One region of the Clostridium sp. 'White wine YQ' genome, then DNA from elsewhere that is predicted to be linked to it. Evidence: riboswitches for the same ligand, from Rfam matches in the RefSeq annotation. Region 1 holds a riboswitch; the other holds the start of a gene.

Region 1 (5,693 bases):
TTTTTATATTTTAAAGCGCCTTTAATTATATAGTCCGGAAGATCTTGACTGTTTATATATAAGGATTCTTCACGATTTAGCATATTATTTAAAAAAGCTTTTGCGCAACATAGTTTTATATCACTTTTTAGTTGCCCTATATTATTAGGACAATCATATAATAATAATGCCTTAAGGGTGTTAGATGTTACAGTAATATCTGTTTTTATGCATTTAGCTTCATTCTTCAAAAAGGTTTTTATCAAATCATATCGTTCTTCTAGACTTCTTTCTCTAAGTGACGGCAACTTTATTGTCATAGGAATTCTTCTAGTAAAAGTTTTTAACAACCCTGATTGTGTATTCTCTGTTGTTGCACATATAATTAAAACCTTTATGTTGTTTTCAAATTGTGTTTCTCCGAGCTTCCTATATACACCTTTATCAATTATATAGAAAAGCATTTCCTGTCCTTCAGGTGGGAGTCTATGTACTTCATCTAAAAATAAAATCCCTCCATTAGCTTTTTCAATAAGTCCGTCCTTGTCTTTATCTGCACCAGTATATGATCCTTTTTTAACGCCAAACAGTTGAGCCATTAATAGCTGTGGATTATTAGAATAATCTGCACAGTTAAATGTTACAAAGGGACTATCATCCTTGAACTTTCCTATTTCTTTAGCATACTTAAACATTGTTTCTGCAAACATAGATTTACCTGTCCCAGTTTCTCCAAACAAAATAGTATGAAGCCCATCCGGTGGATACACTATCGCTGATTTAGCTTGCAATATTGAGTTTCTAAGAGAAATGCCCGTCCCTAATACATTTTCAAATACATCTACACTTGTTTTACTATATTTAGAGATTGATTCATCTAACACCTTGTACAATACAGGCTTTCCTTCAATTTTCTCTACTCTTCCATGACTATATAGTTTATTAAGGTCACTTGATGCATTTGTTCTTTGTATCTCTAAAGTTTTAGAAAGCTCTATGGCTGATATTCCTGTTATATTTCCTCCACTTTTATATTGCCTTAAACAAAGCTCATATAAAGTTTTATATACCTTATCTATCCTTTTCATAAAATGATACACCCTTACTATGAATGAATTTTTCTCAAAAATATTACTAATAGAAAAATTATATAACATATTTAAACATTTACACAACTTATGTTTAAACATGATTATATCTTAAAATAAATTAAGACGTCTCAGTATGCATATTGCGTACTAAGACGTCCATCCCTAAAAATCTATTGTTTTTTATGTTTACTTATTATTTATTACGTATTGTTCTAATCTAATGTTATAGTAGTTTATCCAACTGACTCTTCTAATTCTTGTGGTTCAACATTTTCGAACTCTACATCCTCTAACTTAACTACCTTTGTTTTATATTTTAATTTATAAATAATCCAAATTCCTAAGAATAAAGGAAGACCTATATATGAAGAAATTAGTCCACCCCAATCAATATTTTCAGCTTCAATATAGCTAACTCCTTGTCCTAAAACAACAATGCTACATAAAGCTAGTGCTAGTATTGGTCCTATTGGGAATAACTTTGCTTTATATTTTAATTTACTCATGTCTTGCTTCTGTGCAACATATGCTCTTCTAAAACGGAAATGACAAAGTGCTATACCAAGCCAAGCTACAAAGCCTGCTAAACCTGATGCTGCAACTAACCATACATATACTGTACTTTCAGCATATATACCAGTTAAGAAACAAGCAGCTGCTACTAAAGTTGTTAAAAGCACTGCATTTATAGGAACACCTTTTGAATTAACTTTACCTAACCACTTAGGTGCCATGCCTTCTTTAGCCATAGCAAATAGCATTCTGCTAGATGCATACATACCTGAATTTCCACAAGAAAGTACAGAAGTTAATATGACTGCATTCATTAATGATGCTGCTGCTGCGATTCCTGCTTTTTCAAATATTAGTGTAAATGGGCTTGTTTCAACTCCAGCTTGAGTATAAGGAATAATTGCTCCAACTACAAAGATTGTACCTATATAAAATATTAATATTCTCCAAAATACAGAATTAATAGCTTTCGGAATAGTTTTTTCTGGATTTTCACTTTCTCCTGCTGCTACCCCTATAAGTTCAGTTCCTTGGAATGAAAAACCAGCTATTAAGAATATCATAAATATTGATTTAAATCCGCCAACAAATGGTGCTCCATCAACAGTGAAATTCTTGAATCCAACCGCATTTCCTCCAAGAATTCCTAAGATAGTTGCAACTCCTATAACTAAAAATACTATTACAGTAACTACCTTAATTCCAGCAAACCAGAATTCAGATTCTCCATAAGACTTTGCTGATAATATGTTTAATGCAACTATTATAACTAAGAATATTGCACTCCATAATACTGCTGGTACATTTGGAAACCAAAACTTCATTAATAACGATCCGGCAACTAATTCTGCTGCTACTGTTATTGCCCAGTTATACCAATAATTCCAACCAAGAGCAAAGCCTAATGCTGGATCAACAAATTTAGTTGCATATACACTAAATGATCCTGATACAGGCATGAATGTTGCCATTTCTCCTAAACTTGTTATTAGGAAGTATACCATAACTGCGATGCATCCATAAGCTACTAATGCTCCACCAGGTCCAGCTTGATTAATTGTTGCTCCTAATGCAACGAATATACCAGTTCCAATTGAACCACCTAAGGCTATCATATTTAAATGTCTTGCCTTTAAACTTCTTTTAAGTTCTTGATTATTTCCCTCTATTTGAGAATTTGAGTTACTCATTTTGTCCTCCTTAAAAATAATTTTCTTTTAAAAATTAAAAAAACCCTGAGCATTCACTCAGGGCATCAATATATTCATACATAAAGGTAAATACGAAAATATATTAAACACGCATCAGTGATAGCTCTCCACAAAATAATTTGTGACAGTCTTGCACATATTTTATGCAAGCCCAGCATTACAATCTTAAAGCATTGATTGTACACTTCGGCAAAGTTTCCTTTAGAATTGCTTCATTGTGCTTACCTCAGCAATTTTACTCTTAAACTTTGCGCCTCTATCTAGACTATATTGTTTTAACTTCCAACTTATTATATACTTCGACATTGTGATTGGTCAATAGTAATTTTTACAATTCATTAATTTCTTAGATTTTATAAAAATTCTATCTTTATCTTTCATTTACTATTCTTTTCGCCAACTTTCAAGGTTTTGAATCTTTATAGATAAATATTAAAATTCATGAAAATTGTTATTTATTTTGTATATTTTTAATATTTACTATACCTGCCATTAATGCTACATTATATATAATGAGTTACACAGTATATTTACATATTCTAAAATAAAAGGGGAGAATTATATGAGAAAATCTAGTTTTTATTATAATAAAGGCTTATTAACTAAAAATTCTATAATTTTGGGTTCTGGTTTGATTGCACTTACAGTGCTTAGTATCATATTTTATCTACAATCAAAAAGCAGTTTTTTTATTTTTTATCTTTTAGTCACTTATGCTATTTTTCTTCCTGGAATCTTAAGTTCTTCAGGAGTTCTTATAAGAAAAAGCTGTGAATTTGTTATTATCGAGGATTCAAATATAACAATAAATACTATAGGTATTTCAAAAAAACAATTTACTGTAAATGAGATTAAAGAAATAGCTACTGACAAAGATAAAATAAAAATTAGATATAAAAAAAATAAAACTTTTATAGTTAGAGCAAGATATATGGACTCTTATGATAATTTCAAAAAATTAAGTAAGACCTTAACTCAATTAAGTCCACGTAAATAATGTATTTAAAAGGCTAATTAAAATCTGTTTGAAAGATTTTAATTAGCCTTTTATGGTTTTTATAGATAACTTAATTTATTCTTTAATATTGAACATTTTTTAAGCACAATCCTTTAGCTTGAGCTATAGGTCCGGCTTCAGCTCTTTTCTTCTCATCTAATATTCTTTCTACATCCTTATCGTTAAGCTTTCCCACCCCAACTTCTAATAGGGTTCCTACAATGATTCTTACCATATTCCATAAGAAACCATTGCCATTTACCTCTACTTCAATCATTCCATCATTTTCAGTTATATTAATATAATTAATAGTTCTTACTGTTGATTTAGAATTGGATTTTAAACTTGTAAAGCTTTGAAAATCGTGAGTCCCAATTAAAACTTCTGATGCTTTTTTCATATCATCTAAATTTAATTTTTCATTTGAATGATATGCATATTTTCTATTAAATACATTTCTAAACCTATCATTATATATTCTATATACATAAGTCTTTGATTTGACATTATATCTTGCATGAAATCTTTCTGTTGTATCTTTCATACTTCTAACAACTATATCTTCTGGCAAATATTCATATAAATAATCAAGCATTTCATCTATAGACATATTACTATTAGTACGGAAATTAGCTACATAGTTTTCCGCATGTACGCCTGAATCAGTTCTTCCACAACCTATTACTTGAATTTCCTCTCCTGTCATTTTAGATAAAACAGATTCAATTTTTTCTTGTATAGTTGGCGAATTTTCCTTCTGTCTTTGCCATCCTTTATATCTTGTTCCATCATATTGTATTAATATTTTTAAATTTCTCATATGTTTCCACCTTTAATTTTTTATTAATATCTGTAATTTTACATTTAAATTATATCCATATGTTTTGAATAAATCCATCAATTTTCATATTAATAAAATAGCAGAGATAAATTATTTTTAATTCATTAAATATATTTTCAAATAATATATTTATAGAAGCTTACCTTTTATAGGGTCTTAAGTTCAACTAATAACTTATTTATGTGGTAATAAATTAAGTTACCTATAAAAAATCCTATACATATTGTAATAAGCGTATTGGAGATTATAAAATGCAGAATTTTAAAATTGGTAGTAAAATGCTTCTATTTTATTCTAATCAAGATAGCGATAAAACAAAGTCTATATGGAATAAGCAAATAAAAGGTTTCGAACTTTATGAATTATTCTGGATTCTTATCTTATTTAGTATCGGTGGTTTTTTGATAGAAAGTTTTTGGTGTTTTATAAAAAATGGATATATAGAGAGCAGAAAAGGACTTATCTTTGGTCCCTTCTGCCCCATATATGGTGTTGGTGCAGTTGTTTTTCTCTTCTTACTCAATTCCTTTAGAACAAATATACTTAAATTAGCACTAGGAAGTTTTTTCTATGGTTCTTTAGTTGAATATATATTTAGCTTTTTACAAGAGAAATTATTTGGTAGTGTTTCTTGGGATTATAGTAATATTCCTTTTAACATAAACGGCAGAGTATGTCTTATGTATTCCCTCTTCTGGACTTTATCTGGAATATTGTTTATCAGATATCTATATCCTAACGTAGCCCTGTTAATCTGCTTAATTCCTAGGCCTGAAGGAGAGCTAATAGCATCTCTTCTTCTTATTTTTATTTGCTTTGATGTATTTATCTCTGTTTCAGCAATACTTAGATCAGTAGAAAGATCTTCGTTTGTTCAAACTAACAATATATTTTATAAGCATCTAGATAAAGAATTTAACGATATTTACTTACGTAAAATATTCCCTAACATGAAGTTTATATAGCATAAAACATATGTTTCAAAATATGTAGATTTACCAAAAACAAAGTAATATTTAAAATATTTTTAATATTTAGAAATATTTTCTTGGCATGGAGTG
Region 2 (5,693 bases), on a different contig from region 1:
AAATAATTTTTGCTTTAACCATCCATATATTTTCTTTCTCGTCATAAAAGTATTATGTAAAATTTTTTAAATTTAAAAACCCAGTAAAATTTTAATATGCATAAATACTAAATTTACTAGTTTCTTAACGAATCACCTCGCCAACCTTGAAATATTATTCTTTTATTATATAATCAAATATTTGCTTTTATCAAACAGTTTAATTTCATTTCTAGTTTTATCTTTACTTAGTAACCATCATCCTGTGATTTACATATTTTATATGAAAGATAATATATTTTTTTAATTTGAAAGGAGTTATTAATTATGTCTGAAAGCAATTTTGATAGTTATAATACTATCAATAACTCTAATGTAAAATTAGCACCATGTACTGGAATCCCAGCAGAATCAAGCAAAAGAACTCCTACCATAGGATCCTGCATAGGTGTTTTATATACGTGTGGAAATAAAAACCCAAACCCTAATTTTTGTAAAGAATGTGGCTCAACAGTATATTGCGTTCATAATGGAAGACTAATTGCCGATACTAAGAGTTATATTTTAGTTAATCACTATAAACTTGATAGTTCTAGCTCTCCTAAGGAGGAGACTAGAATCTTCTATAAAGATAACAGATACCCACATCTTGTAGACTATAAGGTTACCCCAGACTTACCAAAAACTGACCCTCGTTATTGTAAGGATTTCAGGTCCAAATCCATCCCGGGGATTATACCTTCAAATGCTGTTGGAATTGAATTCTATAAAGATCCAGTTAAAAAGATAAAAGATATCAAAAATGGTAGATATGTCTTTTGGATAGAGGCTGATGAAACTAGACATTGCGTTATAAACAACTCGAATATGAGTAAAATTTTTAGAGTATATTATTATCATTATAAGAAACCTTCCTGTAATCCATCAGGAGGAATTCCACAACTGGAAGCGGAGTTAACCTGCAAAGATAATGTCATTTGGGTATTTAAACTCACCAAGAAAGATCATAAATTTGTTGAAAAGTGTTAATAAGAAAAACTTGTAAAAAGAATTAGCAATGCATGAAGATAAATGCATAGAAGCTTTTTACAAGTTTTTATAATAATTTTTTTAAAATTTTAATAATGCGTTGACCCTGCTATAGCATTCATTGTTGAAGATTGAATTACAGCATTTGTAATGTTAAAATAATTAGTATTTACTCTTATGGAATAGGTGCTAGAGCTTCCACATAATAGTTCATCACAATACTCAATGCTAAAAGATTCATTTTTTTCTAATGTTATAAACACATATTGATCCTCTTCTGCTCCGCTAACAATTTGATCCATTAATATCTTATAGGGCCAAGATGCTAACTCTTTAACTTCTCCTCTAATATTAGTTCTAACTAGTGTAAAAATAAGATCCAGCTCCTCTAGTACTGTCACTGAATAACTCAATATACAACTAAAGTCAATCTTTACAATTGCTCTAGTTAATAAAGTTGTATCAATGCTTACACTAGCTAAAGTTGATCCATTTGTTGGCATATTAGACAAATCTACATATCCACCTTGTCCACATGCCAAAATAACTCCGGTTGGACATGGAGGCTTAATGGAGCACGCTCTCTCCTCATTACAATTATATTCCCTCATTAGTTAACACTCCCAATACTTAAATTCATAAAGCAACCAAACATCTTCACTACATACGATGTTACATTTATAAATTATTGTTCTACTTAGTACATAATACACAACTTTTAAATAATAGTTACTCTATTCGTAATTTCTTAGAGTTCTTTTTAAAAATTCCCTTGTACGTTCTTTTTTAGGATTTTTGAATATTTCTTTTGGATTTCCTTCTTCTGCAATTACACCTTTATCCATAAAGACTACTCTATCTGAAACCTCCTCTGCAAATCCCATTTCATGAGTTACTATAAGCATAGTAAGGCCCAATTCAGCAAGTTCCTTCATAACCTTTAACACTTCACCAACCATCTCAGGATCTAGCGCTGAAGTAGGTTCATCAAAAAGCATAACATCTGGTTCCATGGAAAGAGCTCTTGCTATAGCTACCCTTTGTTTTTGTCCTCCCGATAATTGCTTAGGTTTAGCGTTAATAAATTGCTCCATTCCTACAACTTTCAAATATTTTGCTGCAACTTTTTCTGCTTCCTCTCTTGTACGTTTTAACACTTTCATTTGTCCGACTGTGCAATTACGTAAAACATTATGATTGTTAAACAAATTAAATTGCTGAAACACCATTCCTAATTTGGTTCGATATCTATTTATGTTATGTTTATCATCTAATATATCCTCACCTTTATATATAATTTCTCCTCCACTGGGTCTCTCTAATAGATTTATACATCGTAAAAGAGTTGATTTTCCTGAACCGGAAGAGCCTATAATACATATTACTTCTCCCTTTTTCACTGAAAAGTCTATATCTTTCAGCACTTCATGTGTTCCAAAGGATTTGCTTAGATGTCTGATATCTATTACTTTTTCCATCAAATACTCTCCCTTCTTTAAAATCTATCATCATAATTATTCCTAGTTCTTTGAACTATATCTTCTGGAGTTTCTACTTGCATCTGATTTGCATACATTATATAGTTTTCTGGTCCGTCTAATTTTCTTTCTATAAAACGTAGTATTCTTGTTACTGTAAAAGTCATAACAAAATAGATAACGCAGGCAACGAAAAACGATTCAAAATATCTAAAGTTATTTCCTGCAATTGATTTGGTTTGAAAATATAGTTCTGTTACTGAAATAACATTAAGTACCGAGGTGTCCTTTATATTAATTACAAACTCATTTCCTGTAGCTGGTAAGATATTTCTAATTACTTGTGGTAAAATAACGTTTAACATTGTTTGTATATGATTCATTCCAATTGCATTAGCTGCCTCAAATTGCCCCTTATCAATTGAAACAATTCCTCCACGAACAATCTCAGACATATATGCACCTGTATTAATTGAAACTATAAAAATTGCTGCATAAAATCTATTCATATTTATCCCAAAAGCTAGTGCGGAACCATAGTATATTACCATAGCTTGCACAATCATTGGTGTCCCTCTAAAAAATTCAATATAAATTGAAAAGACGATATTAATCAATTTTAATAAGTACCTTTTTACGCCTTTTTGAGGCATTGGAATAGTACGAACAACTCCTACAAATAAACCTATAATTGAACCTAATATAGTTCCAATTACGGATATTAATAATGTAATTCCTGCACCGCGAATAAACATTGGCCCATTTTGAGATATAATTCTAATTATCCAATCCGAACTCATATTTTCTCCCCTTTCCATCTTAAACCTCTAAAACATTAAAAAACCGACTACATTAACTGCACTCGGTTTATAATAATTATTACTTTGCTGCAGGCTGATTTTTTATTGCAGTATCCATAATTTTTGTACGCTCATCTTCTGAGATACCTGATAAAACTTCATTTATCTTTGTAGTTAAATCACTTCCCTTAACTACCCCTACTGCAATTGCTGTATCATCATCCGATGTTTTAAATCCAGTTTTAAATTCTACCATCTTAAAATTGTTATTTGCTGTTTCAGCACTAACACCTTCAGGACGTTCAGATACATAACCATCAATCATTCCTGATTCAAGTGCAACTCTCATAGCTGGAAAGTTATCCATAGCTGGCTGTTTACTAACTCCTTGTATTTGATCGATTACAGTGTAATGAAATGTATTTAACTGTGCAGTAATTTTAGCACCTTTAAAATCTTGAATTGAGGTTGCACCATCATACTTTCCACCATTCTTTACAACCATAACCAAATTTGATTTATAATAATTATCTGAAAAATCAATTGTTTGCTTACGTTCTGCTGTTGGAGACATTCCTGCAATAATAGCATCAATTTTACCTGAAGTTAATGCTGGTACAAGACCATCCCATTCTGTTTTTACTATAACTAACTTTTTACCTAGCCCTTGAGCAATCTTTTTTGCTATTTCTATATCATAACCCCCAGCATATTCTGCACTGCCATCGATTTGAACTCCTCCGTTTGAATCATCCATTTGAGTCCAGTTAAATGGTGCATAGCCAGCTTCAAGTCCAACCTTAAATGTTTCTTCTTTGGAACTTGTTTCTTTTGTTTTGCTTGTCCCACACCCAGTAATACCTAATGCAGCTATACACAGTACTGCTGTCAATAGTACAGATAGTTTTTTCTTCATATATTCCCTTCCCCTTTCACTTCTTTTAATTTATCTTTATCTTTTAAATAGCTTCACTGCTACCTTTGTTTCTAATTAAGAATAAAAAAAGATCTGAGATGAACTCAGATCGCAATAAGCGTATTTGCCCTTAATCCCTCCCTTTCCCAAATGAGATAGCACAACTCAATAAACTGGGATGTTTATTGAGACAGTCCTGCAGCTCTTAACTGCAGACCCAGCAAATAATACTGAGAATATTATAAGCTTCGGCGATATTTCCTTCTTTTTAGTATCATGGCTTCTCAAACTTCTCTAAAAACTGTTAAGTATCGCGCCTCTACCTCACCTACATAAGTGAGGTTATATTAAATTATAGAATAAGTTTACCTTATGGATTCTTCTAAGTCAACCCATGTTTGTATATTTTTTACATTAATGTGTTTTGCCTAGAATTTAAAAGGTGGAGTTTTTACTCCACCAAGAATTTTATAATACAAACACAAATTACATTCTTTTTGAATAGTAATTTGAGAAACCTATAAATAATACTACTTCTACTAAAAGTAATGAGATAACTAGAAATATGATTAATTTATCTACATTCATAAACCCTAACGCTAAAACAAGTATGCAGATAATATAATTCATTATCTTGCTTGCCATATAACCTGATTTTTCTTTTATTATAATATTTCTCTCATCATTAACCTCAATATCCTTAAATTTTTTAACTTTTTCATCTTCTAATCGAGATGTTGTAAAATTTCCAATTAAATTTCCTATTCCTAGTACAAAAAATGCTGACCCAAATCCAAGACACATCCCTGAAATACTTTTCACATTTTCATCTGTTAGTATAAATTTGCCTAAAAGTAACATTGAAATGCCTAAAATCAATAATACTAAATCCAAAAGATTTCTTTTATTTTTCATTTCTCTTCCTCCTCATATATAAAAATATCTTCGATTTTCATTTCAAAATATCTTGCTATTTTAAAGGCTAGTACTATAGATGGATTATATCGTCCATTTTCTAATGAACCTATTGTTTGCCTTGAAACTTCTAATGCTTCTGCAAGTTCTTCTTGCTTAATTCCTCGTTCTTTTCTTATTTCTTCTAATCGATTTTCCAAAGATATACCTCCTCTGATGGAAAGTGTACTTTCCATATATATAATAGCATTATTTTTCCAGAATGTAAAGCTTACTTTCCATTAATTATCAAAAAAAATAAGTAGATTATTTATAATCTACTTCTATACTCACTTGGAGTCATTCCTATTTGTTTTTTAAAAAATCCATAAAAGTTTGAATTGCTTTCAAATCCACATAAAAATGCAATATTAATTACGGTATCGTCTGTATTCTCAAGTAATGCTAGTGCTTTCTCGATTCTAAGTGCATTTATATATTTTACTGGTGTAATACCAAATTTATCAGAAAAAACTTTAATCATATGATTCTGACTTACTCCTAAATCTTTTAATTTCTCTTCCAATTCTATATTAC

The links. Region 1 has a riboswitch for lysine ahead of PTZ02_RS15520 (amino acid permease). Riboswitches for the same ligand answer to the same signal wherever they lie in the genome.
Region 2: it holds a riboswitch for lysine, as region 1 does, so the genes downstream of both, PTZ02_RS03780 (transporter substrate-binding domain-containing protein) here and PTZ02_RS15520 (amino acid permease) in region 1, are expected to answer to the same signal.

What each region holds. Positions count from the first base shown of each region.
Region 1 is NZ_JAQYUU010000005.1:281,474-287,166, forward strand. Features, by position in the region: gene PTZ02_RS15515 (sigma 54-interacting transcriptional regulator) at 1-1,067, opposite strand, end outside; gene PTZ02_RS15520 (amino acid permease) at 1,304-2,773, opposite strand; lysine riboswitch at 2,887-3,061, opposite strand; gene PTZ02_RS15525 (hypothetical protein) at 3,357-3,791, shown strand; gene truA (tRNA pseudouridine(38-40) synthase TruA) at 3,874-4,611, opposite strand; gene PTZ02_RS15535 (putative ABC transporter permease) at 4,884-5,597, shown strand.
Region 2 is NZ_JAQYUU010000001.1:776,608-782,300, reverse strand. Features, by position in the region: gene PTZ02_RS03800 (hypothetical protein) at 307-1,008, shown strand; gene PTZ02_RS03795 (DUF4489 domain-containing protein) at 1,098-1,619, opposite strand; gene PTZ02_RS03790 (amino acid ABC transporter ATP-binding protein) at 1,743-2,486, opposite strand; gene PTZ02_RS03785 (amino acid ABC transporter permease) at 2,504-3,286, opposite strand; gene PTZ02_RS03780 (transporter substrate-binding domain-containing protein) at 3,366-4,202, opposite strand; lysine riboswitch at 4,351-4,532, opposite strand; gene PTZ02_RS03775 (hypothetical protein) at 4,689-5,117, opposite strand; gene PTZ02_RS03770 (helix-turn-helix transcriptional regulator) at 5,114-5,317, opposite strand; gene PTZ02_RS03765 (bifunctional transcriptional activator/DNA repair enzyme AdaA) at 5,428-5,693, opposite strand, start outside.